2 regions of the Ralstonia flaminis genome follow, and region 2 is predicted to be linked to the other one. Evidence: predicted binding sites of a transcription regulator. Region 2 holds the regulator's gene; the other holds the start of a gene.
What was found. Region 2 encodes FNR, which switches genes on or off when oxygen is low (the NO sensors DNR and NnrR bind a similar motif). Its sites were predicted from a motif close to TTGATNNNNATCAA; they were not measured.
Positions count from the first base shown of each region.

Region 1 (16,221 bases), on a different contig from region 2:
ATAGTGCTGGGCCACGGGCAGCGCCGGGGCTTCGTATGGCGGCGCCATCGAGATGCAGCCCGACAACGCCAGTACGGCTGTGGCTGAGGCCATTGCGGCAAGGGCGGCCATATGCGTGCCGGCGTACCAGCCGTACGCCGTGGTCTTATCCTGCTCACGCATTTATTTCTCCAGCACGTAGATGCCAGGCGCATCGCCCAACGGCGGCAGGCCCGGAGCCCCCATCTTCGGCGGCTTGACCGGTGTGGGGGCAGATGCATGCGTGGTCAGCCACGCATGCCATGCCGGCCACCATGAACCGTCCGTGGTTGGGGCCGACGCCAGCCAGTCATCCGGCGCCAGCGAAACCCCGCCCGCGTGACGTGTCTGCATCTGGAAGCGCCGATGCGAATTTGCCGGTGGGCTGACAATGCCGGCATTGTGGCCGCCGCTGGTCAGCACGAATGTCAGCTCCGCCTCGGTCAAGTGATGCAGCTTGTAGACCGAGCGCCATGGCGCGACATGATCGGTCAGCGTGCCCACCACGAAGATCGGCAGGTCCAGATCGTTCAGGATCACCGGCTTGCCGTTGACGGGGTAGCGGCCCTCGCTCAGGTCGTCGTTCAGGAACAGGCGCCGCAGGTACTGGCTATGCATGCGCGCGGGCATGCGCGTGGCATCGGCGTTCCAGGCCATCAGGTCGTTCATGGGCGCGCGATCACCCAGCAGGTATTCGCCCACCACGCGTGACCACAGCAAGTCATACGACCGCAGCATCTGGAAGGCGCCAGCCATCTGGCTTGCACGCAGATAGCCGGTCTGCGCCATCTGCGCCTCAAGCAGACTGACCTGAGCTTCGTCAATGAAGAGCCCCAGCTCACCCGGTTCGCAAAAGTCCGTCTGCGCGGCAAAGAGCGTCATGGACGCCAGCCGCGCATCGCCATCGCGCGCCATGGCCGCCGCTGCAATGGCCAGCAGTGTGCCGCCCAGGCAGTAGCCCGTGGCGTGCACGCGCTGATTCGGCACGATGGCGTTGACCGCATCGAGCGCGGCGAAGACGCCGAGCTTGAGGTAGTCATCCATGTCGAGATCGCGGTCGGCCTCGTCAGGGTTCTTCCACGAGATGCAGAACACAGTATGGCCCTGCTCCACCAGATAGCGAATCAGCGAGTTCTGCGGGGACAGATCCAGGATGTAGTACTTCATGATCCACGCCGGCACGATCAGGATGGGCTCGGCCTGGACCTTGGGCCTGACAGACGGGTTGGGCGCGTACTGGATCAACTCCATCAGGCGATTGCGCAGCACGACCTTGCCGGGCGTCACCGCCACGTCGCGCCCCACCACAAAGCGTTCGGTGCCGGCGGCCGGCGCACCGCTCATGGCACGTTCCAGATCGTCAAGCGCGTTGAGCGCGCCCCGCACGAGATTGGCGCCGTGCTGCTCAAAGGTTTGACGCAGGACGACGGGGTTCGTCGCCAGTTGGTTGCCCGGCGACATCATGTCGAGCCACTGCCGTGCGGCAAAGGCCACCACGTCTTCATGGTGCTGGGCGACACCCCACACGCCGCGTGTTGTCGCCTCCCACCATTGCTCAGTCAGCAGGAAGGTTTGGTGCAGCACGTTGAACGGCCACAGGCGCCACTCATCGGCCTGGAAACGACGGTCTTGTGCCGGCGGCAGAACGCAAAGACTCGCCTGTTGAGGGCCAGCCGCCATGCAGTTCTGGATGTAGCGCCCGAGCTGCTCGGCCTGGGTCAGTGCCAGGCGGCACAGATCGAGCCGCTTGCCGGGCGACACCGCCAAGTGCAGTGCCCAATCGAGCAACGCCAGTTGCATCGATACCAGTGACAACGAACCCGACGTACGTGCAAGTGCAGCGTGAAACGGTGGATCAATCAACTCGGCAGCTGGGGAAGACGGCACGGGGGCGGTGCGCATGGTCGGGGCGTTAAACGTTTGCAAATATGCAATCCATTAGATGCCAGCTGCCGCAGCATGAACTTGATGCATCTCAAACCGAGACAAGAGTGCCGACTCTAGACGCCCTTCACAGAAATGACACGCAGCCTTTGCAAGGCATCACAACGGCGGCGGCGGGGCGCCCCGATACAGTGCAAAGTCGTGCCGTTTGTCTTGCGCGGTGACGCGAATCGAATCGCCGTCGTCAAAAAACAGCGCTGTCGGCACGGTGCGGTTGATGCTGAAGCCGGTATCCGCCGCCAGCCCGGCGAATTGCGACTCCAGCTCAGCACTCAGCCACTCACCAATGCGTCGGCACACCTGTTCCCGACCGGGGTGGCCCAGTGCGCAGTAGACGCGGGACGCATCGGCAGGAAAATGAATCGCCAGCGCGCACAACATCGAATTGCCATGTGCACCGAGCCAGGGCCATTTGGCTTCAACGTTGTAGCCTCCGCAATCCGAGCGCGTCGCACGAATCAACGCGCTCCAAGGCAAGGTTGCTGCCACCGTTGCCTCAAGCTCCCACAGCGTGGCCGCAAATACTTCATCGGGCTGTTTTTCCAACATGGTTTCCCCCACTGGGGCGTATTCCCACCCCTTCTTGTCTTGACCCATGCTACGACGCCAGACCCAAGGCGCGGCTGACGATAGTCAAATGGGCACGCTCCCGCGCCCTCTGTGCATGGCGCCCGTACCATCGACCAGCTCAGTCGAGCCCGTACCGGCGCACGTACCAGGTCTTCATCAGATGGGTGAGCAAGGCATAAACGACAACAATCGCCACCAGGCAGGGCCAGTAGGCAACTGGCAAAGGCACAAAGCCAAACAGCGTGCCCAACGGTGTCAGCGGCATGGCAACCCCAACACAGGCAATGGCGACACTGGTTGCGATCAGAGCCGTACTTGCACGGCTTTCCACAAAGGGCACCTTGGCGGTCCGGATGATGTGGATGATGAGCGTCTGGGTCAGTAGTGATTCGACAAACCACCCCGATTGGAAAAGTTGCGGATTGCCCCAAGCATGAAACACCCCCAGCATCAGGGCGTACGTTGCAAAGTCGAACACCGAACTGACAGGCCCGATGTACAGCATGAACTTCAGGATGTGGCCGATCTCCCACCGACGCGGCCGCACAAGGTAGTCCTCATCCACGTTGTCAGTCGGTATGGCGGTTTGCGAGAAGTCGTACAGCAAGTTGTTCAGCAGCACCTGGACCGGCGCCATCGGCAGAAACGGCAGAAACAGGCTGGCGCCCAGCACACTGAACACGTTGCCGAAGTTCGAGCTGGCACCCATCTTGATGTACTTGACGATGTTGCCGAAGACCTTGCGCCCCTCCGTCACACCCTCGCCCAGCACAGCCAGGCTTTTCTCCAGCAGGATGATGTCGGCGGATTCCTTGGCGATGTCCACGGCACTGTCCACCGAGATACCGACATCGGCCGTCTTGAGCGCCGGCCCGTCGTTGATGCCATCCCCCATGAAGCCGACAACATGCCCCTTGCGGTGCAGCGCCTCGACAATCGCCGCCTTCTGTGCGGGCGACACCTTGGCGAACACCGAGGCGCGCTCCGCCATCTCGGCCATCTGATCCGGCGACATGGCGGACAGCTCCGTGCCCAGTACAACGGGATCGACATCCAGACCGACCTCTCGGCAGATCTTGCGCGCAACGATGGTGTTGTCACCGGTCAAGATCTTGACGGTAACTCCGCTGGCCTTGAGTGCGGAGAGGGCTTCGGCAGCGGTCTCCCGCGGCGGGTCAAGAAACGCGATGAAGCCGAGCAATATCAGGTCCGACTCATCCGCCACGGCGTACTGGGACTGTTGCTGCGGTAACGCCTTGTACGCCACCGCCACCGCACGGAAACCATCGCTATTCAAGTCCTCCGCCATGCGCTTGGCGTGTTCCAGATGCCCTGACTCCAGCGGACCGACCTCGTCGCCGCTGACGTAGCGCGTGCTGACGCCCAGCACCTCTTCCACCGCACCCTTGCAGATCAGAACGTGGCTGCCATCGCTCCGCTCCAGAACCACCGACAGGCGTCGCCGCTCGAAGTCGAATGGCAGTTCGTCAATCTTGCGAAAGCGCGCGTGGACGTCCAGCCGCTGCTCCAGCTCAACGTGCTTGAGCACCGAGATATCCAGCAGGTTCTTCAGGCCAGACTGGTAGAAGCTGTTCAGGAACGCATACTCCAGCACCTGATCGGACTCCTCGCCACGCAAGTCCAGGTGATGTTTGAGAATGATGCGGTCTTGGGTGAGCGTGCCTGTCTTGTCGGTACACAAGACATCCATGGCACCAAAGTTCTGGATAGCGTTGAGCCGCTTGACGATGACCTTCTTGCGCGACATGGCGATCGCGCCCTTGGCAAGGTTCACCGTCACGATCATCGGCAGCATCTCGGGCGTCAGGCCCACTGCAACAGCCACAGCAAACAAGAGCGCCTCAAACCAGTTGCCTTTGGTCAACCCGTTGATAAGGAAGACGGTTGGCGCCATCACCAGGATCAACGTCAGCATGAGCCAGGTAAAGCGCGTGATGCCACGGTCGAAGCTGGTCTGCACACGCTGTGCGGCAATCAGGTCTGCCACGCTCCCGAAGGCGGTCTGCTGACCGGTCGCCAGCACGACGCCTGTGCCAAATCCGCTGACAATCGCGCTGCCCATGAAGCACAGGTTGGGCAGATCGAAGTCTGCGTCGACCATCCCGCCATACTGCTCGGCGTGCCGTTCTTGCGGCATCGCTTCGCCGGTCAAGGCGGACTGGTTGACGAACAAGTCCTTCGCACTGAGCAACCGCAGGTCCGCCGGCACCAGGTCGCCAGCAGCGAGTTGCACGATGTCACCCGGCACCAACTGTTCAATGGGAATCTCTTCGTTGCACTCTGTTCCATCGCCGCCCATACGGCGGGCAGCCGCGGTGGTATGAACCATGCGCCGCAACGCCTCTGCGGCCCGGTTCGAGCGATGCTCCTGCAGAAACCCCAGCGTCACGCTCAGCACCACCATCCCCGCAATCAGGACAGCCGCCCGAATGTCGCCAAGCGCGGCCGAGATACCCGCCAGTGAAATCAGCAGTACGTTGAGCGGATTGAGTGAGCGATTTGCCAGCTCGGCAAGTACGGATGCATGGTGCCCGTCGGCCACCCGGTTCAGACCGTACTCGCGAAGGCGCGCGGCGGCCTCTTGCTGCGTCAGGCCTTGCGGTCGTGTCTCCAGGCTATCGAGCACATCCTGCGGTTGCATTGCCGCCCATGCCGATGGGCTCGTGCGGGCCGAATGCGGTTGCATCGCCTTTGGAATTGCCCTCCAGGATGGCCGCCCGCGCATCGTTCACTGCCCTTGCTGGCAAGTGGGTGCCTCAGGCGAGCACACAGCCACATGCTCGATTGGGGCCAGAGATACCGCCGCGTGCATCCGCGCATAGGCTGAGGAGTACTCCAACTCGCCCGAGGCCTGAGCGTGAATGGTAAAGAGCGGCTGCCCCGCCTGAACCTGATCGTGCAGCCTTGCGTGCATTTCTACGCCGGCCACTTGGCGCACCGGCGCCCCGGCAAGCTTGGCGATACGGGCGAGGTGCCGGTTGTCGATCTCGGTCACGATGCCATCGTGTTCGGCAACAACATCGCGACGAAAAATCGCTTCGCCCGGTACGCGCAGCCCGCCTTGCGCTTCGCAGATCTCCTCGAACTTGCGCCACGCAGCACCACTGTCAAGCAAGCTCGTCGCCAATTGAAGCCCCTCGCCCTGCGCTGCCGCCTCACAGAACTCCAGCAGTACCGCAGCCAGCAGCAACGACCGTTCCCGCAAATCAAACGGTGCCGTTGGCGAGCGCTGCAGCACGGCCAGAACGTCTCGCGCTTCAAGTGCCGGGCCAATGCCACGGCCGACGGGTTGAGAGCCGTCGGTACGCACGATCATGACGCGCACACCAAACGCTCGCGCCACGCGCTCCAGCAGCATGCGCAAACGCTCCAGATCCTGCAGGCGGCGCACTTTGGCTGTCGGCCCAACCGGCACGTCGATCAACACGTGGGTCGACCCAGCCGCGATCTTCTTTGACAGGATGGAGGCCACCAGCTGGGCATCGCTGTCCACATCCAGCGCCCGCTCCACGCGGATCAGCACATCATCTGCGGGGCTCAGGCTCAACGCACCGCCCCAGGCTAATGAAGCCCCCACCCGATCAACCACGCGCCGCAGCTCCGTGGCGCTCAACGCCACGCGGGTGAGGGTTTCCATTGTGTCGGCCGTGCCGGCGGGTGAGGTGATCGCGCGTGAAGACGTCTTGGGCAGCAAAAGCCCCGCCGCTGCTGCAATCGCCACCACGATCGGGCTGGTACGGTTGCCGGGCAGGCCGCCCACGCAATGCTTGTCCGCCACGACGGCGCGATCCCATTTGAGACGCTCACCCGTATCGACCATCGCTTGCGTCAGGTCGATGGTCTCTTTGATGCTCATACGCTCGCCGCCGCAAGCGCTCAGGAATGCTGCGATATGGACATCGGCATAGCGCTCCTTGGCGATATCGCTCACGACGCTTGCCAGTTGGTGCGTATCCAGATGCGCCCCATAGATCTTGGCCCGCACCGCTCGCAACGACTCCAGCGCGGGAGCATGGCTGACGGTAACGGCATCGCCCGGCCTAGCCATCAGCGACTCGACGGCGCTGACGGACAGGCTGACCTCGTGCATCTCCAGCAAGCCTGAACCAACCAGATTGAGTGTCGCTATCAAGGACCGCTGGCCAATCCGTACATCCACCCGGGCCTGTGCGGTGAACCCTTCCGACCGGCAGATCGCACAGTCCGGATGCATGTAGATGACATGCTCCTGCCAGGTGTCGATGCCCAGGGGCTTGAAGATCAACCGATCTGGCAGCACCGTTACCTCAGGCGGAACAAGCATGGCGACGGCTCCCGATCCGCTTAGAGGCCAAAGCGGAAGTGGCCACTATGCAGGGTGATCTGCTTGGACCCGGTCATCTCAAACATGGCCCGGGCAACGGCCTCGATATCGTTGCGGTGCCCCGAGAAGGCCTGCACGAGATCTTCTGAACGGCACGACCGGGCACCAAAGTGGTCTTCGAGTGCTTCTGCCGTAATGGCATAGGTAGCGTTATTGCCATCCACCGAGGCGCCGCACAGCAACGTTGGGCCCGCCGCACAGTAGGTTGGCTCGCAAGCCAGGAATTCGATCTGTTTCATAAGGCATCTCTCACGGGGTGGGGGTCTTGGCATCGTCAGCGTAGGAACCCAGCCCTTACCACGCAAGGCGCCGCGTCGCGGTGGGCAGAGGTAGATCAAACATGTGCGAGATCGCCGCGGCGATGGGCTCCGTCAGCTCGATGCGGTTCGTGGGGTGGGCGATGGTGTCGCAGGTGACCACGTCGGCCGCTACGGCGCTCAGCTCGCTGTAGGCATCGGCGGAAAACACGGCATGCACTGCCACGCATACGGGGCGCGGCAATCCTGCCCTGCGCAACTGGTTGGCCGCTGCGATCATGGTGCGGCCGGTGGAGATGATGTCGTCAAGCAGTACAGGCGTGCGCTCCGTCTGCAAATCGGATCGGACAGCCGACACCTCCACACTCCAGGCGCTGTGGCGCGTCTTGTTCAGGACAGTCCAGGGCGCATTGCAGAGGTTGGCCACGTGCTCGACCCACTGGCGGCTTTCTTCATCGGGCCCTACCAACAGCGGGTTGGTTACGTGGGCCTGCAACCAGGCAGCCACTGCCGGTGCAGCCTGCACTGTCACCGCAGGCACCGCATAGATGTCCGACAGGTTTGGAATGCGATGCAAGTGAGGATCGACCGCAACCATCCAGTCGAAGTAGCGTGTCAGCAGCTCAGCAAAATGCTGCGCTGCGCAGATCTCCCCCGGCTGGAAGATGGCGTCTTGCCGCATGTAGGCCAAATACGGCGCGACCAGTCCAACGCGGCGCGCCCCACCCTGGTGGGCCGCAATGGCAAGCCATAGGAGCGCCAGCACTTTCTCGTCCGGCCGATCCAGCGTACAGACGACCACCACTTCAGCATCGCTCACGGGCGTTTGCAGCCTCACGTGGGACTCACCATCGGGAAAGCGCTTGAGTTCGGCGTGTCCAATTTCGGCGGCCAGCGGCACGGCCAGCCTGCCGGCCGCCGCCTGGTTACCGGGCAAGGCCAGTACCACACGCCTGGGCGTCTCACCCATGACCGTACGAAGTGGTGTTGGGGTTTCCATGTTCAGCTCAGCACATAGGACTGCCGGTACTCCGGCATGCATACCGGCCATTGCAGCTCGCGTTCAATCCGCTGGCGTAAAGCGTCGCTGGCGGCCGGCTCGCCGTGGACGATGAATGTCTGCTGCGGCGCGCGAGAGAAGCCGCGCAGCCAGGTCATCAGCTCGTTGGCATCGGCGTGGGCGGAAAGATTGGCGATCTGCTCAACCGCCGCACGGATGGCGACATCGCGGCCATGCACGCGCAGTTGCCGCTGCCCCGCCACCAGCGCCGCCCCACGCGTGCCGGCAGCCTGGAAACCTGACATCAGAATGGCATTGCGCTTGCCGCCGCCAAAGCTCTTGAGGTGATGCAAGACACGGCCGCCAGTGGCCATTCCGCTGGCTGCGAGGATGATCTTCGGCGCCCGGTCGTTCGACAGATGCATCGACTGCTGCGGGCTTTGCACTGGAATCGCCAGAGCACAGGCCGCCTGACAATCCACGGCATCGATGTGCAGTTCGTCAACGTGGCGTGCAAACACCTCGGTGGCCCGCTCGGCCATCGGGCTATCAAGATAGATCGGTACGTGCGGAATCCGATGCGCCTGGATCAGCTTGTAGAGGCAGTACAGCAGCGCTTGCGTGCGACCGACCGCAAATGCCGGAATCAGCAGCGTGCCGCCCTGCTCCAGGGTCCTGTGCACGATGCGTTCGAGTTCGTCGAGCGGATCACCGGATGGATGCAGCCGATCCCCATAGGTGGATTCGACCAGCAAGGTATCGGCCTCCGCCAGGGGCTCAGGCGGACGCATGACAGGATCGGCTTGCCGCCCCAAATCGCCCGAGAAGACAATGCGCCGGCCTTCCGCCAGCACCGTCACCGTGGAGGCGCCGATGATGTGTCCGGCACGGTGAAACTCGGCCTCAACCCCATCCGCCACAGAGAAGCGTTCCCCATAGCCCATAGGGTGCAATCGGCGTAACGCCTTGGCAGCGTCGTGTTCGTCGTAGAGGGGCAATGCAGGATGGTGGCGCGAGAAACCCTGTGCGTTGGCGTACTGGGCATCTTCAACGGCAAGCCGTGCGCTATCGGGCAGCAGGATGTTGCACAGCTCGGCTGTACCCTTCGTGCAGTAGACGGGACCACGAAACCCGTTGCGCACCAGTAGCGGCAGGTAGCCGCTGTGGTCGATATGGGCACGCGTGAGGACGACGGCGTCGATATGGTGCGGATTGACGGCAAGCGCGTCCCAGTTCCGCAGTCGCAAGGACTTGTAGCCCTGGAACAGCCCGCAATCAACCATGACGCGATGCGCGCCTGTCTCCAGCACGTACTTCGAGCCGGTCACCGTTTCGGTGGCCCCGAGAAACTGCAATCGCATGCGCCGCTCCCGCGCTCAACGAATCGTGATGCGTTGCTGCGGAGAAGCTTCCTTCTTGGGCAGCGTCACGTGCAGCAGCCCGTTCTCGTAGGTGGCTTCGACCTTGCCTTCGTCGATGACGGCATCCAGCGTGAACATACGCTGCATCGATCCGCTGTAACGCTCGCTGCGGATGACGCGCTCGCCCTCCTTCTTCTCGGACTGGCGCTCCACCTTGGCCGAGAGCATCACCGTGCCGCGGTCGACGGTCACGTCAATGTCTTCCTTCTTCGCGCCCGGGATTTCCGCAACGACGGTGTACGCAGTGTCGGATTCCGTTACGTCGACTTTGAACGGCAATGCGCCCTCCACGCCACCGCGAAATGACCGCAGAAGCCCTTGAAAAATGTCACCCACCGGTTCGATGGCAAATGGGTCGTAACGCCTGATTTGACTCATGACAGCCTCCTGATGAATGGCCCCGCAGAACTCGGGGGGCCGGCCTATTCATCGTGGCACGACGGGTCGGACACGTTTTGCGGCAGATCAACGTCGCGAGGCATCGTCATCCTGGCCGCGTGCGCCATCAGCCCCAAGCGATCTGATGCCCCTTACCATCGCCCGCCTCGGTGCCTTCGGAGGGGTCCACAACGCCTGTCAGATTTCCCTGACACGAAGGCGCACCGGCCCGACAGCATATTCAGCCCTGCCTGCATGACGCCCTTGTCTGCGCCGCCAATACTGGGGGCATACAAGCAGGCCACCCCACAGGGGCACGCCATGCGTCGGAACATCGCAGCCCCCACCGTATGGCACGCACAGGAAGGGGTTGCCCAGCCGCATCTGGCCTTGCTCGTCGGCGCGCATCTCGACACTGAGCGCAAGGGGTATGAGCATCACAGCATCCATGTGGGCGATGGTCAGGTGATTCACTATGCGGGCCGCATGCACACTTTTTCGGCTGATGCTGCTAGCGCTTGCCGTTGAGTGGCGCACAGCATGGCCCGAAGCGCAGGTCGCCAGAGGCACCAGACGGCATGCGTACGAGAAGACCGCAGAAGCTGGAGGACAAAATGCTGAACGACCACACATCTCTTCGCGAATTGCTCGCCAAGTGGTTTGGCCCGAGCGATACGCCGCATCTGCGCATCACGCGCCTGCACTGTCCCGGGCTCGAACGCGGTTGCGTGCGAGCAGAGCTGGCCACATCGACGCCGACGCTGGCGATCATCTTCTTTCGCCACCAGACCGGCTGCCGGCAGCTGTTCCCTCCATCTCACGTGCGCCCCAGATAGCCGTGTGAACGCTCACGTGTGCGGGTCCGTTGATCCGTATCAAACGCGCTTCGGTTGAAAGCGCGAAGCTCCAAGCAGGCTCGGTACGTCGGCCACGCAACGGCAGCGCTCTTGAGCGAGGCCAACAAACGGATAGACGGCATGGAACCGCGGCAGCAAAAATTCTCTATCTGGTATGGCATCGTGGCGATGTTGGCCATACTCGCCATCCAGACCCGGTTCCTCTCCGACCAGGTCGAGACGCTGCCTTACAGCGATTTCAAGGTGCTGTTGAAGGCGGGCAAGATCAAGGACGTTTCCGTTGGTGAACAGGACATCACCGGCACGTTCTCCACGGAGGGCGTTGACGCGCTCCTCTCGAAGCCGCAGATCGAAGAAATCAACCGCGCAGGTAACGGTGACCATGCTTTCCTGACACTGCGCGTGACCGATCCGACGCTCGTGCCGGAACTGGAAGCCGCCAAGGTGCGCTTTGTTGGCCGCCCTGACAACAAGTGGCTGGGGGCGCTCCTGTCATGGGTCGTGCCCGTGCTCATCGTCTTGGCCCTGTGGCGTTTTCTCATCAAGCGCATTGGGGGCGCCGCCGGCGGGCTGATGGAGATCGGAAAGAGTAAAGCCAAGGTCTACATGCAGAAGGAAACGGGCGTGACCTTTGCTGATGTTGCCGGTATCGACGAAGCCAAGGAAGAGCTGTCTGAAATCGTGAGCTTTCTGAAGGATCCCCTGCGGTACCAACGCCTGGGCGGCAGGATTCCCAAAGGGGTTTTGCTGGTGGGAGCCCCCGGCACCGGCAAGACGTTGCTTGCCAAGGCTGTTGCGGGTGAAGCGGCGGTTCCATTCTTCAGCATGAGCGGCTCCAGCTTTGTCGAGATGTTTGTGGGTGTGGGTGCCGCTCGGGTGCGCGACCTGTTCAGCCAGGCCGAGACCATGGCGCCCTGCATCATCTTCATCGACGAACTCGATGCCTTGGGCAGAACCCGCGCGCTGAGCATGGTTGGCGGCAACGAAGAACGCGAGCAGACCCTGAACCAACTGCTGGTGGAGATGGACGGCTTTGACAGCAACAAAGGCGTCATCATCATGGCAGCGACCAACCGCCCCGAGATACTGGACCCGGCGCTGCTGCGCCCCGGCCGCTTCGACCGCCACATCGCACTGGATCGGCCAGACCTCAAGGGGCGCGAGCAGATCCTTCGGGTTCATGTCAAAAACGTCATGCTCGGCAGCGATGTGGACTTGAACAAGATTGCCGCCCGCACGCCCGGCTTTGCTGGGGCGGACTTGGCCAACCTCGCCAACGAAGCAGCGCTGTTGGCCGCCCGCAAGGGCAAATCGGCGGTCGAGTCAGAAGACTTTGACGAGGCACTGGATCGTATCGTCGGTGGGCTCGAAAAGAGGAGCCGCGTGATCAACGCCAAGGAGAAGGAGACCATCGCCTACCACGAAGCAGGACACGCCATCGTTGCAGAGCATCGACCCCTGGCGGACCGCGTCTCCAAGGTGTCCATCATTCCCAGAGGCGTTACCGCGCTGGGCTACACGCAGCAAACCCCCACGGAAGATCGCTATCTTCTCAAGCGCAGCGAGTTGCTCGACCGGCTCGATGTGCTGCTGGGCGGCTATGTGGCGGAGCAGATCGTCTATGGCGATGTCTCCACCGGCGCGCAGAACGACCTGCAACGCGCCACCGACATGGCCCGCCAGATGGTCACCCAGTTCGGCATGAGCCAACAGCTCGGCCTGGCCACCTATGAAGATGCGCCCAACCCCCTCTTCTCGGGTACAGGATGGGCGCGGCGCGAACGCAAGGACTACAGCGAAAACACCGCGCAGTTGATCGACACGGAGGTACGCAACGTGCTGGCCGAGGCAAGCACCCGCGTAACAGCCACGTTGAAGGGCCAACGCACCAAGCTCGAAGCGCTGGCCCGACGGCTGCTCGAGAAGGAGGTGGTCGATCGGCAGGATCTGGACAGGGTCCTGGCCGACCCATGACTGAACAGGGCCAAGCCAGGACACTGCGTGAACGATGTGAAGACTGAACGCAGGCCCATCCAGCAGGACAGATGCAAGGAGGCCGAAATGAGCACCGAAACACTGGCAACAGAGGAAGTACGTTCCCTGCCGCTGGATCGTGGCTACGTGTTTGCGGAAGGCGGAACCGGCCGCAGGATCAACGCAGATGAGGCCATCGAATGGCTCAGCCGCCCTTCAAGCGAGGCCCCAGGGTTCCTTTGGCTGCATTTCCATGACGTCCCAACCGTACTGAGCGGTTGGCCAAGCCAACTTGTGACGCTGCCTCTGGGGTTCGGCGATGCCCTGCGGGAAGGTCTACGCTCGACCCGCATCGAACACGTCCATCAGAATCTCATTGCCGTGGTCAACGACGTCGATTACGACGTTGACCACAAGGGCCCGCCCAGCGTCGCGACGTTATGGCTGAGTGTCAGCGTTCGGTGTCTGCTGAGCGTCAGCAGCCTACCCCCGCGTTCAGTCGACCGGTTAAGCCGCGAGGTGGAGGCCGGCAGCACTTTTCTCAGCCCAGCGGCACTCCTGATCCGACTGTTGCAAGAGCAGGCTGATGTCTTGCTGGGCATTGTGCGAAGTGCGACCCAAACCGCGAATGAAGTGGAAACCGCTCTGCGTATCGGAAATCTGCCAACGCGTTCGAGCCTGGGCGGCATTCGCCGCGATCTTGTGCGCCTGCGGCGTCTGTTGGCGCCAGAACCAGCAGCGCTGTTCCGGCTGGTCAATCACCCTCCGCGCTGGATGCGAGAGGAGGACGCGCAATCCTTAAGGCAATCGGCCGAGGAATACTCCCTGGCGCTGCGGGACATGGCTGGCCTTCAAGAGCGGATCCAATTGATCGAAGGCGAAATCGCCGACAGGGTCGCCGAGCATACCAACCAGAGCGTGTGGGTGCTGACGGCGGTGACTGTGGTGGCCTTGCCGATCAACCTGGTCTCAGGGCTGCTGGGAATGAACATCGGCGGTATTCCGTTCCGAGGCGCACAGAACGGTTTCTGGATTGTTGCCCTGCTATCACTCACGCTGACGAGCCTAAGTGCGTGGCTCATCTTTCGGCGCAGACACGACTGAAGCTGCGCTCGATAGCGAAACGCCCTGGTAGTACCGCTCGATTTCTGCGGCGCTACCCAGCTCGGTTCCAGCATGCCCGAGGGCAGCGCCGGCGGCGGCCATGCTGTACCGAAATGCCTGGCGCACGTCAGCTCCCCAATTCAACGCCCACACCATTGCGCCGACAAAGCTATCGCCCGCACCAATGGTGCTGTGAACCGACGTTGCAACGGAGCTTGCATACGCCACGTCGTCCTGGGTCACCAGCATGGCTCCGCCCGCACCCAGCGTGAGTGCGACGACATCTGCATGCCTTGCCTGGACAATCTCCCGGGCCGCACGCAAGCAATCGGCTTCCGTCTCCAGGGTCAGTCCAGTCAGTTGCCGAAGCTCGTTGAGGCTCGGCTTGATCAGGTAGGGCGCGCTAGGCAGCGCAAGACGCAGTGTCGGCCCCGATGTATCCAGTACGACGCGGCTGCCGTGCGCCTTGGCCATGCGGATGACCCGTGCGTAAAAATCTTCAGGCACCCCGAGCGGCAGGCTTCCGCTCAATACGAGGTAGAGCGGCGCAGGGTGCAGCCCATCAAGGCGGTCCAGGCAGTGCTGCCACTCCGCCTCAGAGACGACCGGGCCTGGCATCACGAACCGGAACTCGCGGTGGGTGGAGGTTTCCGTTACCGAAAAATTCTCCCGGGTCTCGCCACCAATCCGGAGCTGCTCGAATGGCAGCCCTTCTGCGGTCAATAGCCACGCCAATCGTTCCGCCATGGGGCCACCGGCAAGATACACGGCCAGGCAATCGCCGCCTAAGCGATGGACGACGCGGGCAACGTTGATGCCCCCTCCGCCCGGATCGCTGCGCACCGCGGCGCAGCGCAGCGCATCTTGTGCGTATCCGTCATGCGCTCGACCGACGTGGCGATATCGATCGCTGGGTTGACGGTGAGCGTGACGATGTCCGGCATGGCAAGCCTCCTGGGCGACGATTCGAAACACGGCACCGCGCCGCACCCACAACCGGCTCTTCCCGGCAGTTTGCGAGCCGTACTCCACTCCACTCTCATCATGGGCACGCAAATGCGCGCCAGCGTTGATACGCATCAACCGTCATCGGCACGCCTGACCCAATATGGATCGCATGAGGAACAGGCCCGCCAAGGGCTCGCTGCTCCAATGTCGTGAAGGTGAGGAGGCTGTCGATGAACGCGAGATCGGTGAAGCCGATGGCAGTGGCCCTGGCGCTCGTGCTGCTGCTCTTCAACGTGGCCTTCTCTCAACCTGGCGTGCTGTTAAGCGACCCGCCTCTGGCCAGTGCCGAACAGCTCGATCCATTGTTGGCGCCAATCGCGCTGTACCCGGATCCGCTTGTCTCCCAGATCCTCATGGCGGCCACGTATCCGCTCGAAGTGGTGCAGGCCGATCGTTGGCTGCAGGAGCCCAGCCATGCCGCGCTTGGCGGTGATTCGTTGACCAACGCGCTTGCACCGCTGCCATGGGACCCGAGTGTGAAATCGCTGGTGCCGTTCCCGGGGCTGCTGCGCATGATGGATGACAACCTCGACTGGACAGAGCGCGTGGGCAACGCATTCCTGGCGGACGAGGCGGCTGTGATGGATTCAATCCAACGTCTACGCAGTCGTGCCGCCGCTGCCGGCACACTGGCATCGACCACGCAGGCGATTGTGTCGACAGAGGACGGTGCCATCACCATCGAGCCGACCAATCCTGAAGTCGTCTACGTTCCGGTCTACGATCCCTACGTCGTCTATGCGCCTTGGCCGTATCCCGCGTACCCGCCCTACCTCTTTCCCGATATCTGGGGTGGTGTGGTCATCGGCGGGCTCGGTATCGGCTGGGTCGGTTTCTCGGTGGTCGTCCCGCTGTGGGGCTGGGACCACGTCAACTGGCACGGCCATCGCATTGATATTGATCGCGGGCGCTTCGGCAATATCGACCACCATCGCGCTCCCATCAGCGGTATCTGGGCACATGACCCGGGGCATCGTCACGGCGTTCCCTATCCGAGCGCGATACCAGCGGGGCGATTCGGTGGTGCTGCCATTTCACCGGATGTGCGGCGTGGTTTCCAGGGCTATCCGATGCCCTCCGCAACGCCGGCCGGATCCGTCATTCGCCCCTCTCCCGTGGGACCTGCACGCCCGGCGCTCGATGCGCCGCGGAGCTCGCCACGTCAGGCGCCTACGGCGCGCCCGGCTGCGCGTGCACCGTCGCCAAGCTACCCACCAACATTCGAGTCGTACGGACACGGCGCCGACGTGCGCGGCCAAGCGCAACGTGGGCAAGCCAGCCGTATGTCGGCCGCACCGCAAACAAG
Region 1 covers NZ_CATZLL010000011.1:102,977-119,197, reverse strand. Annotated here, with positions in the region: gene R2N11_RS17470 (efflux transporter outer membrane subunit) at 1-111, opposite strand, end outside; gene R2N11_RS17465 (PHA/PHB synthase family protein) at 163-1,920, opposite strand; gene R2N11_RS17460 (hypothetical protein) at 2,062-2,559, opposite strand; gene mgtA (magnesium-translocating P-type ATPase) at 2,651-5,278, opposite strand; gene R2N11_RS17450 (thymidine phosphorylase family protein) at 5,282-6,856, opposite strand; gene R2N11_RS17445 (DUF1488 family protein) at 6,877-7,155, opposite strand; gene R2N11_RS17440 (ribose-phosphate pyrophosphokinase) at 7,211-8,173, opposite strand; gene R2N11_RS17435 (MBL fold metallo-hydrolase) at 8,176-9,534, opposite strand; gene R2N11_RS17430 (Hsp20/alpha crystallin family protein) at 9,550-9,972, opposite strand; gene R2N11_RS17425 (lecithin retinol acyltransferase family protein) at 10,294-10,500, shown strand; gene R2N11_RS17420 (hypothetical protein) at 10,587-10,808, shown strand; gene ftsH (ATP-dependent zinc metalloprotease FtsH) at 10,950-12,803, shown strand; gene R2N11_RS17410 (CorA family divalent cation transporter) at 12,891-13,907, shown strand; partial or broken gene R2N11_RS17405 (1-phosphofructokinase family hexose kinase) at 13,869-14,851, opposite strand; gene R2N11_RS17395 (DUF3300 domain-containing protein) at 15,086-16,221, shown strand, end outside.
Region 1: R2N11_RS17465 (PHA/PHB synthase family protein) is a predicted target of FNR. The motif match lies at 1,984-1,997, and genes of this name have one in related genera.

Region 2 (16,221 bases):
CACGAGTTCAACATCTGATTGCAGTAGAACTTACTTAGCAACCGATAGACGTCACTTCAAAACAAATGTCACAGATTGGCGCAAATCAGGCATTGGTTTGGTGTGCACCACCCTGCTATCGTGGCCCTCGTTTTTGAAGCCATCGCCTCAGGGTGTACTCAACCATGCAACTTTTTGATTTACGCGGACGCGTCGCCATCGTCACCGGTGGAAACGGCGGGATCGGCCTGGGCATCGCTACCGGCCTGGCACAGGCGGGCGCCGCCATCGCCATCGTTGGGCGCGACGTCGCCAAGAACCAGACGGCAGCCGGCCAGCTTGTCGCGGCGGGTTTCAATGCCCGTTTCGTCAGCGCCGACATTACCAACCCTGGCGCCTGCCAAGCGATGGTGCAGACCGTAGCCGCACACTTCGGCCGCGTCGACATTCTCGTCAACAACGCCGGCATGACGATCCGCAAACTGGCGCAGGATTACACGCCGCAAGACTGGCAGCGCGTGATGGATGTCAATGTGAGCGGCACCTTCCACTGCGCACAAGCGGTGTTCCCGGAGTTCCAGAAAGCGGGGGGCGGCAAGATCATCAACATCGGCTCGATGATGTCGATTTTTGGCGCTACGTATGCCGCGCCCTACTCGGCAAGCAAGGGTGCCATTGTGCAGTTGACACAGGCGCTGGCGGTTGAGTGGGCAACGCATCGCATCCAGGTCAACGCCATCCTGCCTGGCTGGATCGATACCGAACTCACGCAAAGCGGGCGTGCTGAATTTCCGGACTACGACTACGAAGGCGCCGTTCTAGGGCGCACGCCCGCGGGTCGTTGGGGCGAGCCGACGGACTTGGCCGGCGCGGCGGTATTCCTCGCCAGCCAAGCCTCGGACTTCGTAACAGGCACCGCCATCCCGGTCGACGGTGGCTATTCAGCGCAAGGGTGAAACCCTGACGCAGTATGTAACCTGCGGGCTGATCTGCGGCTCAGAGATGGACGAGCCGCTCCGGCCTCAGCACGCCCCCCTGCCAGGCAGCGACACCTAGCAGCGAGACGGCCACATCATCGCGCGTGCCGTAGACGCGCACCTGATCGGCATTCGGCAATGCCCATCGCAGCGGCAAGCGCTGGCCATGCAGAAAGCGGCGGCTGTCTTCTGCATTCAGTTCCACGCGCGGCAGCGTTTGCAGCAGTGCATCAACTGGCGCGAGCAGCGCTGCACGCTGCTCCTCCGGCGCGGCTTCCACGGCGTCGAGCGTCACCGCTGCGTCCAACTTCAAGTTGCCGACTTGCGTACGACGCAGCGCGATCAGGTGTGCGCCGCAGCCTAACACCTCACCGAGATCCTCGCCTAGCGTGCGGATGTACGTGCCCTTGCTGCATGCCACGCGCAGGGTAACCGTTGGTGCAGCAGACTCCAGATCCGTCGCCAGCACATCGATGGAGCGAATCGTCACGCGTCGTGCAGCGCGTTCCACAGTTTGCCCAGCACGCGCGTATTCATACAGCGGCTTGCCGTCTTTCTTCAGCGCGGAATGCATCGGCGGCACCTGATCGATCTCACCGACAAAGCGTGCGACGGCAGCCTGCAATTGCTCGGGCGTGACTGATACCGACCGCTCGCTCAGGACCTCGCCTTCGGCGTCTGCGGTACTCGTCTTGATGCCCAAACGCACAACCGTCTCGTACGTCTTGTCCGCGTCGAGCAAGTCCTGCGAGAACTTGGTCGCCTCGCCAAAGCACAACGGCAGCAGACCGGTCGCCAGCGGATCCAGCGTGCCGGTATGCCCAGCTTTCTTCGCCCACAGCAGACGCTTGGTGCGCATCAGCGCATCGTTGCTCGACCAGCCGATCGGCTTGTCCAGCAGTAGCACGCCGTGCACCTCGCGGCGTGGCGGTTTCTGTGGCTTGGGCGCGTGTTGCTCAGCCATCGTCAGTCGTCTTTGGCGCGTGTGGCGTTGGCTTCGTCGATCAGGCGAGACATCTCAATCCCGCGCTCGAGCGAACCGTCAAAGTGGAAGTGCAGCGTCGGCACGGTGTGGATGTGCAAGCGCTTGAACAGCAACGAGTGCAGGTAGCCGGCCTTCTCGTTCAGGATGGTGGCGGCAACTTCCGGCTCGGCACCCAGCACCGTGAAGTAGATCTTGGCATGCGCGTAGTCCGGCGTGAGCGTCACGGATTGCAGCGTCACCAACCCCATCGCCGGGTTCTTGATCTCGCGCTGGATCAGTTCGGCCAGATCGCGCTGGATCTGATCGGCGATGCGCAAGTTGCGGCCCGAGGCCGACCCCGATTTCTTCGGCATAGCGTGTTCCTCATACAGGGCCGCCGGCACAAGTCGACAACCCCAAAAGACAAAACGGTGGCGCGGGACGCGCCCGGGCCACCGTCGCAAAGATGTGCCGGGCAAGCGCCCGGCCACCGCATTACAGCGTACGTGCCACCTCGGTGATCTCGTAGATCTCGAGGTGATCGCCTTCCTTGACGTCGTTGAAGTTCTTGATCGACAGGCCACATTCGAAGCCTTGCTTCACTTCCTTCACATCGTCCTTGAAGCGCTTGAGCGAATCCAGCTCGCCCGAGAAGATGACCACGTTGTCGCGCAGCACCCGCACCAGCGAGTTCCGCTTGACGAAGCCATCCAGCACCATACAACCGGCCACCGCGCCAACCTTCGGCACGTGGAAGACCTGGCGCACCTCGACGGTACCCGTGGTCTCTTCGCGCTTTTCCGGCGACAGCATGCCCGACATCGCCGCCTTCACCTCATCCACAGCGTCATAGATGATGTTGTAGTAGCGGATGTCGATACCGTGATGCTCAGCCAGCTTGCGCGCGCCCGCATCAGCTCGCGTGTTGAAGCCAATGATGACGGCCTTCGACGCGGTTGCCAGGTTGACGTCTGACTCGGTGATGCCACCCACGGCGGCGTGCACAATTTGCACACGCACTTCGTCGGTCGACAGTTTCTTCAGCGAGTGCACCAGCGCTTCCTGCGAACCCTGCACGTCGGCCTTGACGATCAGCGGCAGCGACTTCACATCGCCTTCGCTCATCTGTTCCAGCATGTTTTCCAGCTTGGCAGCCTGCTGGCGAGCCAGCTTCACATCGCGGAACTTACCTTGGCGGAACAGTGCGATTTCGCGCGCCTTGCGCTCGTCTGGCAGCACCAGTACTTCTTCGCCTGCACCCGGCACTTCCGACAGACCCTGGATTTCCACCGGGATCGACGGACCGGCTTCCTTGGCCGGCTTGCCGTTTTCGTCCAGCATGGCGCGTACACGACCGTAGGCCGTGCCTGCGAGCACCACGTCGCCGCGCTTGAGCGTACCGCTCTGCACCAGCACCGTAGCGATCGGGCCCTTGCCCTTGTCGAGCTGAGCTTCCACCACCAGGCCCTTGGCCGGTGCGTTGATCGGCGCCTTCAGTTCCAGCACTTCAGCCTGCAGCAGCACGTTTTCCAGCAGGCTGTCGATGCCTGCGCCCGTCTTCGCGGATACCGGCACGAACGGCACATCACCGCCGTACTCTTCCGGGATCACACTTTCGGCCACCAGTTCCTGCTTGACACGGTCCGGATTGGCTTCGGGCTTGTCGACCTTGGTGATCGCCACCACGATAGGCACGCCAGCCGCCTTCGCATGGGCGATGGCTTCCTTCGTCTGAGGCATGACACCATCGTCGGCCGCCACCACCAGAATCACGATGTCGGTTGCCTTGGCACCGCGTGCACGCATGGCCGTGAAGGCCTCGTGACCCGGGGTGTCGAGGAAGGTGATGACGCCGCGATCGGTTTCGACATGGTACGCACCGATGTGCTGTGTAATGCCGCCGGCTTCGCCCGCCGCAACCTTAGCCCGACGGATGTAGTCCAGCAGCGAGGTCTTGCCGTGGTCGACGTGACCCATCACGGTCACAACCGGCGGACGAGTCTCAGCCTCGACATTCGTCGGTTCATCCACGCCCTCGATCAGCAGTGCCTCCGGATCGTCCAACTTGGCCGCGACCGCCTGATGGCCCATCTCTTCGACCACGATCATCGCGGTCTCTTGGTCCAGCACTTGGTTGATCGTGACCATCTGGCCGAGCTTCATCATCTGCTTGATGACCTCAGCGGCCTTGACCGACATCTTGTGCGCCAGATCGGCCACAGAGATGGTTTCCGGAATGTGCACCTCGCGCACGACCGGCTCGGTCGGCGCCTGGAAGGCATTGCGGTTATCGTCGCCATGGCGGTTGCGGCCGCCCTTGGAGCCGGCACGCCAGCCGTCAACGCCACCACCCGTGTCGCCACGTGTCTTCAGGCCACCGCGCTTGCCACCGCCGCGATTGTCGTCCTGCCAGCCCGACTTGCCACGGCCACCCTTCTTGTCGCCAGACGGCGAGCTCGGCGTCGCTGCAGCGGGTGCCGGGGCGGCGGGCTTCTTGGCTGCTGCAGCCGGGCGTGCCTCACCCGCCGGCTTGACCGGCTTGTGCAGCGTGCCCGATTGCTCGGCCTTCTTGGTTTCTTCTGCCTTGCGCTCGGCCGGCGTTTTCAGCACGCGGGCCGGGGCGCTCATCATTTCGCGGATAGCGCGGGCTTCGGCTTCGGCGGCTTCGCGGCGCTTGCGCGCGGCGTCTTCCTCAGCCTTGATCTTGTCTGCAGCCACGCGCGCCTCGTCGGCAGCCTTCTGCGCAGCTTCGCGCTCGGTCGCCAGGCGTGCAGCGTCTTCCTCGGCCTTGCGGCGCGGGGCTTCGTCTGCGGCTTCTGCCGCGGTGCGAGCAGCCACAGCTTCTTCTTCCGCCTTCTTGGCGGCGAGTTCTGCCTGACGCTTCTGCTCCGCTTCAGCGGCTTCCTGCCGGGCGCGGCGCTCGGCTTCCTCGCGCTCCATCGCTTCCTGGCGTGCCCTCAGCTCAGCTTCCTGGCGGGCCAGCTGTTCCGCCTGCTGGCGTTGCTCTTCCTCCCGGCGCGCAACTTCCTCGGCGTCCACCAACGGCGCTGCGGCTGCGGCCTCGTCTTCCGACTGGCCTGCGGTCGGCTCGTCACGCTTGACCAGCACGCGCTTCTTCTTGACTTCCACTTGCACGGTGCGCGTCTTGCCGGTGGCATCCGCTTGGCGGATTTCACTGGTTTCACGCTTGGTGATCGTGATCTTCTTGCGCGCGCCATCCTCGGCACTGCCGTGCGCTCGCTTGAGATAATCGAGCAGACGGGTCTTATCCGATTCGGTGATGACGTCTTCCGGCGTCGCCTTCTGCACGCCCGCAGCTTGCAATTGTTCCAGCAGCGCCGATGCGCTACGGTTCAATTCGCCTGCGAGTTGGGCAACTGTTGTGCTTGCCATTCAAACCCTTTCGATGCTTGGTTTTAGTGAGGATTGCGAGAAACGATCAATGGATCGATGTGGGTCTCGCTAACGTCACGAAAACCAGTGTTCACGCGCCTTCATGATCAGCGCCTTGGCCTGTTCTTCGTCAACGCCGGTCATTTCGACCAGTTCGTCCACGGCCAGCTCAGCCAAGTCGTCACGCGTCTGGATGTTCCCCTCGGCCAGCTTGCCGATCAGCTCCGGGGTCAGCCCCTCGAGGTCGCGCAGGTCTTGCGACACCTTCTCGACCTTTTCTTCCTTTGCCAACTCCATCGTCAACAACACGTCACGAGCGCGGTTACGCAGTTCATTGACGGTGTCTTCGTCAAACGCCTCGATCTCCAGCATTTCCTGCAGCGGCACATACGCCACTTCTTCGAGCGAGCTGAAGCCCTCTTCGATCAGGATGTCTGCAACTTCTTCGTCCACGTCCAGCTTCGCCATGAACAACTGGCGAACGACGGAGCTTTCTTCAGCTTGCTTCTGTGCGGACTCAGCCGGCGTCATGATGTTGATCTGCCAGCCAGTCAACTCCGAGGCCAGGCGCACGTTCTGGCCGCTACGACCGATGGCGACGGCGAGATTCTCATCGTCGACCACCACGTCCATGCTGTGCTTCTCTTCGTCCACGACGATGGATTGCACTTGCGCCGGTGCCAGCGCGCCGATCACGAACTGCGCCGGATCTTCCGACCACAGCACGATATCCACGGCTTCGCCGCCAACCTCGTTGCGCACCGCCGTCACACGCGTACCACGCACGCCGACGCAGGTGCCAATCGGGTCGATGCGCTTGTCGTGCGCCACAACCGCAATTTTCGCACGCACGCCCGGATCACGCGCAGCCGCCTTGATCTCCAGCAGGCCTTGTTCCATTTCCGGCACTTCGTTTTCGAAGAGCTTGATGAGGAACTCGGGGCACGTGCGCGAGAGCTCGATCTGCGGGCCGCGTGCAGTACGGTCGACGTTCAGGATGTACGCGCGAACACGATCGCCCGTGCGCAGGTTTTCCTTCGGGATCATCTGATCGCGTGCCAGCAGCGCTTCCACGCGACCAGATTCGACGATCAGACCCTTCTTGTCGGCACGCTTGATCGTGCCGGTCATGATCTTTTCGCCGCGATCGAGGTAGTCGTTCAGGATCTGCTCGCGCTCAGCATCACGGATGCGCTGCAGGATGACCTGCTTGGCAGCCTGCGCGCCAATGCGGCCGAACTCAACCGACTCAATCTGCTCTTCGATGAATTGGTCGACGTCGATGTCGGCGTCCTGCTCTTTGGCTTCGAACAGCAGAATCTGCTTATCCGGCTCTTGCAGCCCAGCGTCATCGGGAACAACCAGCCAGCGACGGAAGGTTTCGTGTTCGCCCGACTCACGGTCGATCGCCACGCGCACATCCACGTCTTCTTCAAAGCGCTTCTTGGTCGCCGAAGCCAATGCGGCTTCCAGCGCCCCGAACACCACATCCTTGTCGACGTTTTTTTCGCGCGCAAGCGCATCGACGAGCAACAGAACTTCGCGGCTCATTGCTTGTTCCCTTTGTTTCGATTTCCTTTGAAGTCCAGCACAGGCACCAGCCGGGCGCGGTCGAGTTCCGACAACGTGAATTCCAGCAGCGCAGGGCCGTCCTTTCCCTCAAACTCGAGGCCGACCCGTTCTTGGCCGGGCTCCCCCGTGGGAGCCTGAATGACCCCCGTGAAATTCTTCTGGCCGCCCACTGGCAAGCGCAGCGTCACCTTGGCCTCCAGGCCTGCGAAACGCGTGAAATCGGACAGCGTGCGCAGCGGACGATCCAGCCCAGGCGACGACACTTCCAACCGCTCGTAATTCACGTTTTCAACTTCGAAGACACGCGTGAGCTGATGACTTACCTTCTCACAATCTTCAATGACGATGCCATTCTCCGCCTGATCGATATACACGCGCAGCAATCCAGCTGGCGCGCGCTCCACTTCCACCAGCTCGTAGCCCATGGCGGCGAGGGTTTTCTCAATCAGATCAGTCAGATGCACGTTTTTCCTGAAGAACTTCCCGGTACTGCCAACCTGCCGAAGCAAAAAAAAATGGGCGCAACGCCCATATCATTCGCCCATCTTCTACAGGATGACTTTTGATTAGACTCATATTGTAATCCGTCTCTGGGCAAAACGCAAAAATTGCCCTGGACGCACCACAAAATCTGGCGCTGCGGCGGATACCGCACACAGCGCCACCAGACTCAACGCTTGCCGCCGCGATTACCACCGCCGCTGCGCGCCTTGCTTCCAGCCTTGTTGCCGCTCGGCACGCCACCACCCTTGCCCGGGCGCTTGTTGCCTGGCGCGCGGTTACCGTCACGCATCCCGCCACCTGCCCCCGCACCTACACCTGCACCGCCACGACCGTCCGGCCGGCCACCCATCCGGGTGCGCGCCGTCAACGTGGTCGGGCCGCCAACATTGATGTAGCCCATGGAGGTCTGCATCGGGTCCGGCTGACGTGGACTGGACTGGCGACGCGGCGCCGGCGTTGCACGATTGCCGTTCTCGACCCCCATGCCACGCGATTGGAAATTCGCCTCACCAGTAAAGCCTGAGGACATCGGCCCCATCAGCACCGGCACCTCGCGACGGCGGTTGCCCTGGCGATTATTCTGCTGGCCACCCGAGCTGGCCGCCGGCACCTTCATACCCAACGTGCCCATCAGCGTACGCACGTCTTCTGCCGACACCTCCTGCCAGCGTCCGCGCTTCAGGCCGCGCGGCAACACAAAGCTGCCATAACGCGTGCGGATCAGGCGCGACACGGTCAGGTTGACCGCCTCGAACATGCGACGCACTTCGCGGTTGCGACCCTCTGTCAGGGCGACGTGGTACCAGTGGTTGACCCCCTCGCCACCACCGTCGGCGCAGCGCAGGAAGTTGGCCTCACCGTCTTGTAACTGGATACCGTGGAGCAGCTTCTGGCGATCGGTTTCCGCAAGTTCGCCCAGCGTACGCACCGCATACTCACGCTCGACGCCATAACGCGGGTGCATGAAGCGGTTGGCGATGTCACCAGACGTCGTGAAGATCAGCAGGCCTTCGGTGTTGAAGTCTAGGCGGCCGACGGCGACCCACTTGCCGGTCTTCATGCGCGGTAGCGCATCAAACACGGTCGGACGGCCGTCCGGATCGGATTGGCTCACGATTTCGCCGGCCGGCTTGTGGTACAGCAGCACGCGCGGCGGCTTGTTGGGCAGCTTGCGCTGAATCAGCTTGCCGTTCACGCGCACCTGGTCGGTGGCAAGAATGCGCTGACCGATGTGCGCCGGCAGGCCGTTCACAGAGACACGGCCCTGCAGGATCAGGTCCTCCATGTCGCGGCGCGAGCCCAGGCCGGCATCCGCCAGGATCTTGTGCAGCTTGGGGGCGTCGTCCTCGGCGGTCAGTTCCCGCACCTTGCTCGGCTGTGATGCGCCACCAGCATCGGCTTCCGAGTCGTACGCCCCGGAAATCACATATTGGAAGACGTCGTCAGAACCTTTGCCGCCCTTGCCACCTTGCTTGCCTCGCCCCTGGTCACCTGTCTTGCCGTGTTGCGGCTTACCGTTACGGCTTTGACCCTTACCGCGGCCAGGATTGGCGCTCTTGCGGTCGGCATTTTCGGTGCGCTCGCCCGCCGGCTGGCCTTCGCCCTGGCGGCGACGGTTTTTGCCGAATCGGCCACGCGGACCACGTCGCTCGCCACGTTCGCCCTGGCCCTCCGCCGGAGCGACTTCGACTGCTGCCGCGGCTTCCATCACCACCGGTGCATCGCTGCCCGGGGTTTCCTTCGGCTTACGGGCGCGCGGGGCGCGGCTTTTGCGTGGTTGGGCAGGTTGGCCAGCATCGGCAGCCACCTCGCTCGCAGGCGCATCGCCCTCTGGGCGACCATCCTGTTGCTGGCGGCGCGACGCGACCAGGTTGCGCAAGCCCCTGCGCAGCCCTTTGCGGCGCGGCGCGGATGACTCAGCGCCATCGCCTGCGCCCTCTTGACGGGGTGCCGAAGCGTCGGCATCAGCCGGCATACGTGTATCCATGGAATCTGGCAGGGTGCTCACAACGTCTTTCAATTCAAGTGGTTCAGACCATGCGCCGACTGGGCGGCAAACATGGCTTACGAGTGTTCGTTCGCGGAAGCCGCTGACGGCTCAGCCACGGTCTTGTTTGGATCTCCCGATTCCGTTTCAACGGTTTCGGTTTCAGCTTCGGGTGCGCTCGACCCGCTCACCTGGACCTCGGCGGTGGCCTCGATCTCAGCGCGCACAACAGGCGCATCCGCTTTCGCCGCTTCGGCTACTAGCGGTTCAGTTCCGTCGGCAGAAGGCGCCTCAGTACGCTCGCCCTCCACACCCGCCGGTGCATCGTTGACCAGCGCAGTCAATTCCTGCACCGCGATCGCCCCGCCCTCAAACTCGATTGCGCCCTGCTCCAGCAGGCTTGCCTGCGCCTGGGCACGGGCATCTTCGAGCGGCGGCAGTTCATCCAGCGAGCGCAACCCGAGGTCGTCCAGAAACTGCTTGGTAGTGGCATACAGCGCCGGGCGGCCCGGCACATCGCGATGACCAATCACCTCGATCCAGCCCCGATCCTCAATCTGCTTGATCACCTGCGTGTTGACCGTAACGCCACGAATATCTTCAATGTCGCCGCGCGTGACCGGCTGGCGATACGCGATGATCGCCAGCGTTTCCATCACCGCACGCGAGTACTTGGGCGGCTTTTCCGGATGCAGGCGATCTAGATATACGCGCATCTCAGGGCGGCTCTGCAGGCGCCAGCCCGACGCCAACGCAACCAGTTCGACACCGCGGTTAAGCCAATCCTGGCGCAACTCTTCAAGCAGCACGCGGATGGTATCCGCAGAAACATCTTCGTCGAACAGCTTGCGCAAGTCATTGACTCGCAACGGGTCCTGCGCGCAGATCAGCGCGGTCTCGAGGACGATTTTCGCCTCTTGGGTATTCATTCGGTTGAGCGGCTCGTCATTACTCGCGTCCGGCGGGTCGCCGTCACGCTTGAGGTTTGTCGTCCCACCGCGACGCACGCGGTATGTCTGAATGCTGCTGCCCGCCCGGGCCCGGCGCGCAAGAACCGCACGGACTTGCGGCTTTGCACCGAAACGCAGTGGCTATGCCCGCAAAAAGGGCCGGAGGAGCGAGTTGATCCGGTGCCGGTCAGGCACCACAAGGGCAATTTCTTCCGCCGCCATGGGGACGGATACTGCACCGGACGGCTGCCAACGAAGACTGACACCCAGCCCGAATCGACTGTCCAGGGCGGCATTTCTGCGGCTTTTGCGCTGGATGGCGTCGCTTGGCGCCGCGCTTGGGATTGTTTATCTGCGCGGTGGGCGAGTCGAATTGTGTTTGATTGTAGGGCAATTTCCTGCGGTGCCGCAACCGGGAAGATGTCCTAGTGCTCCGCCCAGGGCCAAATGGCGATCTGCGGGTGATTCAAACAGCTACAGCACTAGGCAAAAACCATGTGCGTTGAGCATCTCCGGCAGCCATGCGGCGCATACGAGCCCCCACATGCCAAAGGCGGCAATGGCGGCGCCCGCCGCGCCACGCGCCCACTTCTGGCGAGACAGCCCCCGCAACCAGCCTGCCACCCCGGACATCATCAGCAGATTCGGCAACGTGCCCAGACCAAACGCCAGCATCACAACCGCCCCAGATGCCGCGTTGCCCGCCAACAACGCAACCGCCAGTGCCCCGTAAACCATGCCGCACGGTACCAGCCCCCATGCCAAACCCGTGACATAGCGCCGCACCAATGGCGGGCTGTGATGCAGGCTTCCACCCAGTTGTGCCCCCATTTTCGACAGCACGCCGGCAAGGTGGCCAAGCACACGTTCCACCCAAGGATTGCGCCATGTATCACCCGTGGTGCGCACAACCAGAAGTAGGCCGTAAGCGAGCAGCAAAGCGCTGGCGAATGCGAACAATCCGCGTTGAATCGGCAGCCACTGCTGGCGCCAAACCGTGGCACCGAGCGCCCCCATGATGGCCCCCAACGCCGCGTACATACTGATGCGCCCAGCGTGCATGACCACTTGCTCGAACGCCAGCCGGCGACGCGAAACGATCCGCACCGGCACCTGCCCGCGCTCAGCGGCCAACGCGATGCCGCTGCACATCGCCAGGCAATGGACACCACCGAGCAATGCGATCAGAAAAACGCTCACGAGCGCGGCAACATTCATCTTTTTGACGCTCTTTTGATATGGGCCAAAGTTATTGATTTGCTGACAGGAATTCCGTGCATTTCGCGCAATTCACGTTATCGGAACAATCCGATATCAGCATGGTCGCCGTTATAATAGGCCGCGGTTGCATCACAAGAATTTCTCATTTCACTTACTCGAAATTCACTCGCCCCCTGTGCTCACACGAATCGCACTCACCGACCAAGCTTCACGTTGTTCCACTTGCGTACTCGGCCAGATCTGTCTGCCAGTGGGCATGAATTCGGAAGACGTGCGCAAGATGGATGAGTTGGTTGCCGAGCGCATCCGCATCAAAAAAGGCCAGACGCTCTACGCCCTCGGTGAACCGCTCGAAGCCGTGTACGGCATCCGCTTCGGCACGCTCAAGACGCATCTCACGCTGGAAGACGGTCGCCACCAAATCACCGGCTTCCACCTGCCCGGCGAGATCGTCGGGCTCGATGGCATTGGCGACATGTGCCACGTGTCGGATGCCACCGCGCTGGAAGACACCGAAGTCTGCGTGGTGCGTTACGACCAACTGCAGCAGCTCTCGCGCCGGCTGCCCTCTCTGCAGCACCAGTTCTTGCGCATCATGAGCAAGGAGATCTCGCAGGATCACCAGATGCTGCTGACGCTCGGCTCGATGCGCGCCGAAGAACGCCTTGCTGCTTTCCTGCTGAACCTGTCCAAGCGCTCAGCCCAGCGTGGTTATTCGTCAACCGAGTTCGTGCTGCGCATGAGCCGCGAAGAACTGGGCAGCTATCTGGGCCTGAAGCTCGAAACCGTAAGCCGCCTGTTCTCACGCTTTGCTGAGGCCGGTCTCATCCAGATCCGCCAGCGCCACGTCAAGCTGATCGACATGGCTGGCCTGCGCCAAGTGATGAGCGGCCAAGCCAACTAGGCCGCCCCCTTGCAGGACATCCGCTCACACGAGCGGATGCTCATGCGCCTCCAGCTTGCCGATGCCCGGCGACACATACAGTGTGAGCGCACTGGACAATCCGCACAGCAACCAGAACACGAAGAACGACACCGTGTAAACCGCCTCGGCCGACACGGCGATCTGCTCTCCGAAGAAGCGCAGATCCGCCGGGTCAACCACCGCAAACACGACCAGCTCGGCCAGCGCCGCAGATAGAAACGCGGGCCAGAGAATCCACATCAGCAGGCGGCGTTTCATCGGACCTCCCCGTGGGCGGCATGGGCCGGCACGGAGACGGGCTTCTCGACGACCAGGCCGCGCCGTACGACGTTGTCATGAATGACGGGATCCGGATGCGACACGGCCAACCAGATGGTGACGCCGCACCCGATCATGGCGACGAAGGGGCCGGCCATCAGCAGCCACGGCCAAGGCTCGCGCCACCATGGCCGGGCCGGAGCGGAAGATTGCATTGCCTGCATCTGTGTCTCCTGTTCTAAAAACCGCGTCAGCGCGGCACGATGAAACTCGATGGCTCACGCAGCACAAGGCTGTCGCTGCCGCTGTCTGCCTGGATCACAAAACGGATCTTGTGCGAGCCGGCAGTCAGGTCATCCGCCGGACGACGCACGCGGATCGGCAAAAGGCGGTTGGCTGCAGGTGCCAGTTCAAGCGTGGTCGATTCACCGCGGCCACCCTGCACCTCCAGCTGTGGCAGTCCTTCAGCCGTGATGGTCACGCGCACGGGTTGCTCCGAGGCATTCATCAACTGCAGTCGATAGACGTTCTCGATCTTGCCGCCGTCCACCTCACGCGCCAGCGCACCACGATCGCGAATCACGTCCACCTTGAGCGGCTGGCGCATCGTCAGCGCAACGATGAAGCCCGTGATGAGCACCAGCATGATGCCGGCATAGATCAGCACACGCGGGCGTAGCAGATGGCGCCGTGCCTCCTTCGGGGTGAGCCGGTCGTGCATCGCACGCTCGGACGTGTAGCGGATCAGGCCCTGCGGGTAACGCATCTTGTCCATCACCTGATCGCATGCATCAATGCAGGCGCCGCAGCCAATGCACTCGTACTGCAGGCCCTGGCGAATGTCGATGCCGGTCGGGCACACCTGCACGCAAATGCTGCAGTCCACGCACGAACCGAGCCCTTGCGCCGCGAAGTCTGCGCTGCGCGAACGGCTACCGCGCGGCTCGCCGCGTTGCGTGTCGTAGGTGACGACGTAGGTATCGGGGTCGACCATCACGCTCTGGAAGCGGGCGTACGGGCACATGTAGAGGCACACCTGCTCACGCAGGAAACCGGCGTTGCCCCAGGTGGCGAACGCGTAGAACAACATCCAGAAGGTTTGCCACGGCCCGAGCGACAGCGTCCAAGTCTCCATGCCGAGATGGCGGATTGGCGTGAAGAAGCCGACGAAGGTGAAGCCCGTCCACAACGCGATCACCACCCAGGCCGAATGCTTGGCCAACTTGAGGCGCAGCTTGCGCAGGCTCCAGCGCTCACCGTCGAGGCGGATGCGAGCGAAGCGGTCGCCTTCGATATGCCGCTCGATCCACATGAAAATTTCCGTGTAGACCGTTTGCGGGCAGGCGTAGCCACAGAAGAGCCGCCCCGCCACCGCCGTGAACAGGAACAGCCCCAACGCCGACAGCACCAGCAGCACCGTCAGGTAGATCACGTCCTGCGGCCACAGCACCAGCCCGAACAGGTAGAACTTGCGCGCCCCCAGGTCGAACAACACCGCCTGGCGCCCGTTCCACTCAAACCACGGCAAACCGTAGAAGATGGCTTGCGTGGCCAGCACCATCCACACGCGCCAGCGTGCGAACGCCCCCGTCACGGAGCGCGGATAGATCTTGCGCCGGACTTCGTAGAGCGCCTGCTCGGTAGGCGTGTCGTCCGAGCCTGCCGTTGCAACGGCAGGTGTCATGGGGCGCCAGCCGGGTTCGTGTTCGCTCATTGCTGGGCGCTCGTGTTGTTGTTCGACAGCCCCCACACATAGGCCGCCAGCATGCGGATCTTCTCCGGAGACAGCAGGTTCTCGTGTGCCGGCATCGTGTTGTCGCGACCCTTGAGAATGGTCTCGACAATCGTTGCCTCGGAGCTGCCGTACAACCAGACGCGATCGGTCAGGTTGGGGGCGCCAAGCGCCTGATTGCCCTTGCCGGTGGCCATGTGGCACGCGGCGCAGACCGACTTGAAGGTCGACTCGCCACGTGACGCCTTGATCGGGTCATAGGTTAGGCCCGACAGTGAGCGCACGTAGTTGGCCACGTTGGCGGCCTGGTTGGCATCCACCACCGCTGCCAACGACGGCATGACGCCATGGCGGCCCTTGGTGATGGTGGTGAGGATCGTCTCCGGATCACCGCCATACAGCCAGTCGTTGTCGGTCAGGTTCGGGAAGCCCTTGGAGCCGCCCGCATCCGAGCCGTGGCATTGCGCGCAGTTGTTCAGGAACAAGCGCTGGCCGATTTCGTGTGCTTGCGGGTCGGTGGCGATCTGCTTGATGTCCATACCGGCGTAGCGCTCGTAGAGCGGGCGCACCTTGGCATCAGCTGCAGCACGCTGCGAGGCCAGCTCGCCGCGCGTGGAGAAACCCAGCACACCACCATATGCACCCAGCCCCGGATACAGGACGAGGTATGACAAGGCGAAGATGCACGACAGCAAGAACATCCACATCCACCAGCGCGGCAACGGATTGTTCAGCTCGCGCAGGTCACCGTCCCACACGTGGCCGGTGTCGTCGCCGGCTTGCTGCCCGGGCGCGATCGTGATCTTGCGTTGCGAGAACAGCAGCCAAATGCACCAGGCGATACCCACCAGGGCAATCGCCGAGATGTAGTACCCCCAGAACTCGGAAATGAAGTCGCTCATGATCTTGTGTCCTTATTGATGTGGGCGCGACGCGTCTGCGCGTGCGCCGGCGACCTCGGCTTCATCGGGCAGCAGAAACGGCAGCATGGCCGATTCCGCGTTGGCGGCAGCGCGATGCGCCGAGAACGCCCACCAGCTGATCCCCACGAACAGCACCAGGAAGACCGCAGTGGCAATTGCACTCAGCATGGCCATGGCTCACTCCTTGGTAGCGACGGTGGCGGGCGACGCGGCAGGTGCCGCAGCCACATCGCGCACATTACGCAGCTCTACGCCCAGGCCCTGCAGAAAGGCCACCACGGCGTCTTCTTCGGTCTTGCCGGCAAGCTGCTCACGCGCGCCGGCAATCTGTGCATCCGTATAGGGCACGCCAAGCTGGCGCAGCACGTGCATCTTCTTTTCGATGTCGCTGCTGTCGAGCGGCGTCTTGGCAAGCCATGCGTAGGCCGGCATGTTCGATTCCGGCACCACCTCACGCGGATCGCGCAGGTGGATGCGGTGCCAGTCATCCGAATAGCGCTGACCCACGCGCGCCAGGTCCGGCCCCGTACGCTTGGAACCCCACAGGAACGGGTGATCGAACACCGATTCGCCAGCCAGCGAGTAATGGCCATAGCGCTCGGTTTCGGCACGCAGCGTACGCACTTGCTGCGAGTGACAGCCGACGCAGCCTTCGCGGATATAAATGTCGCGCCCGGCCAGCCGCAGCGGCGAATACGGCGCGATGCCCTTGACCGGCTCGGTGGTGGAGTGCTGGAAGAACAGCGGCACGATCTGCACCAGCCCGGCGATGCTGACGACGACCAGCGTCATCACGATCAGCAAGCCGATGTTCTTTTCCAGCGTCTCGTGCGAGA
Region 2 covers NZ_CATZLL010000004.1:264,116-280,336, forward strand. Annotated here, with positions in the region: gene R2N11_RS08120 (SDR family NAD(P)-dependent oxidoreductase) at 165-935, shown strand; gene truB (tRNA pseudouridine(55) synthase TruB) at 976-1,920, opposite strand; gene rbfA (30S ribosome-binding factor RbfA) at 1,923-2,294, opposite strand; gene infB (translation initiation factor IF-2) at 2,416-5,313, opposite strand; gene nusA (transcription termination factor NusA) at 5,389-6,864, opposite strand; gene rimP (ribosome maturation factor RimP) at 6,861-7,349, opposite strand; gene R2N11_RS08150 (pseudouridine synthase) at 7,556-9,364, opposite strand; gene scpB (SMC-Scp complex subunit ScpB) at 9,454-10,305, opposite strand; gene R2N11_RS08160 (sulfite exporter TauE/SafE family protein) at 10,801-11,544, opposite strand; gene fnr (fumarate/nitrate reduction transcriptional regulator Fnr) at 11,723-12,451, shown strand; gene R2N11_RS08170 (hypothetical protein) at 12,476-12,730, opposite strand; gene R2N11_RS08175 (FixH family protein) at 12,727-12,954, opposite strand; gene ccoG (cytochrome c oxidase accessory protein CcoG) at 12,981-14,444, opposite strand; gene ccoP (cytochrome-c oxidase, cbb3-type subunit III) at 14,441-15,364, opposite strand; gene R2N11_RS08190 (cbb3-type cytochrome oxidase subunit 3) at 15,377-15,559, opposite strand; gene ccoO (cytochrome-c oxidase, cbb3-type subunit II) at 15,563-16,221, opposite strand, start outside.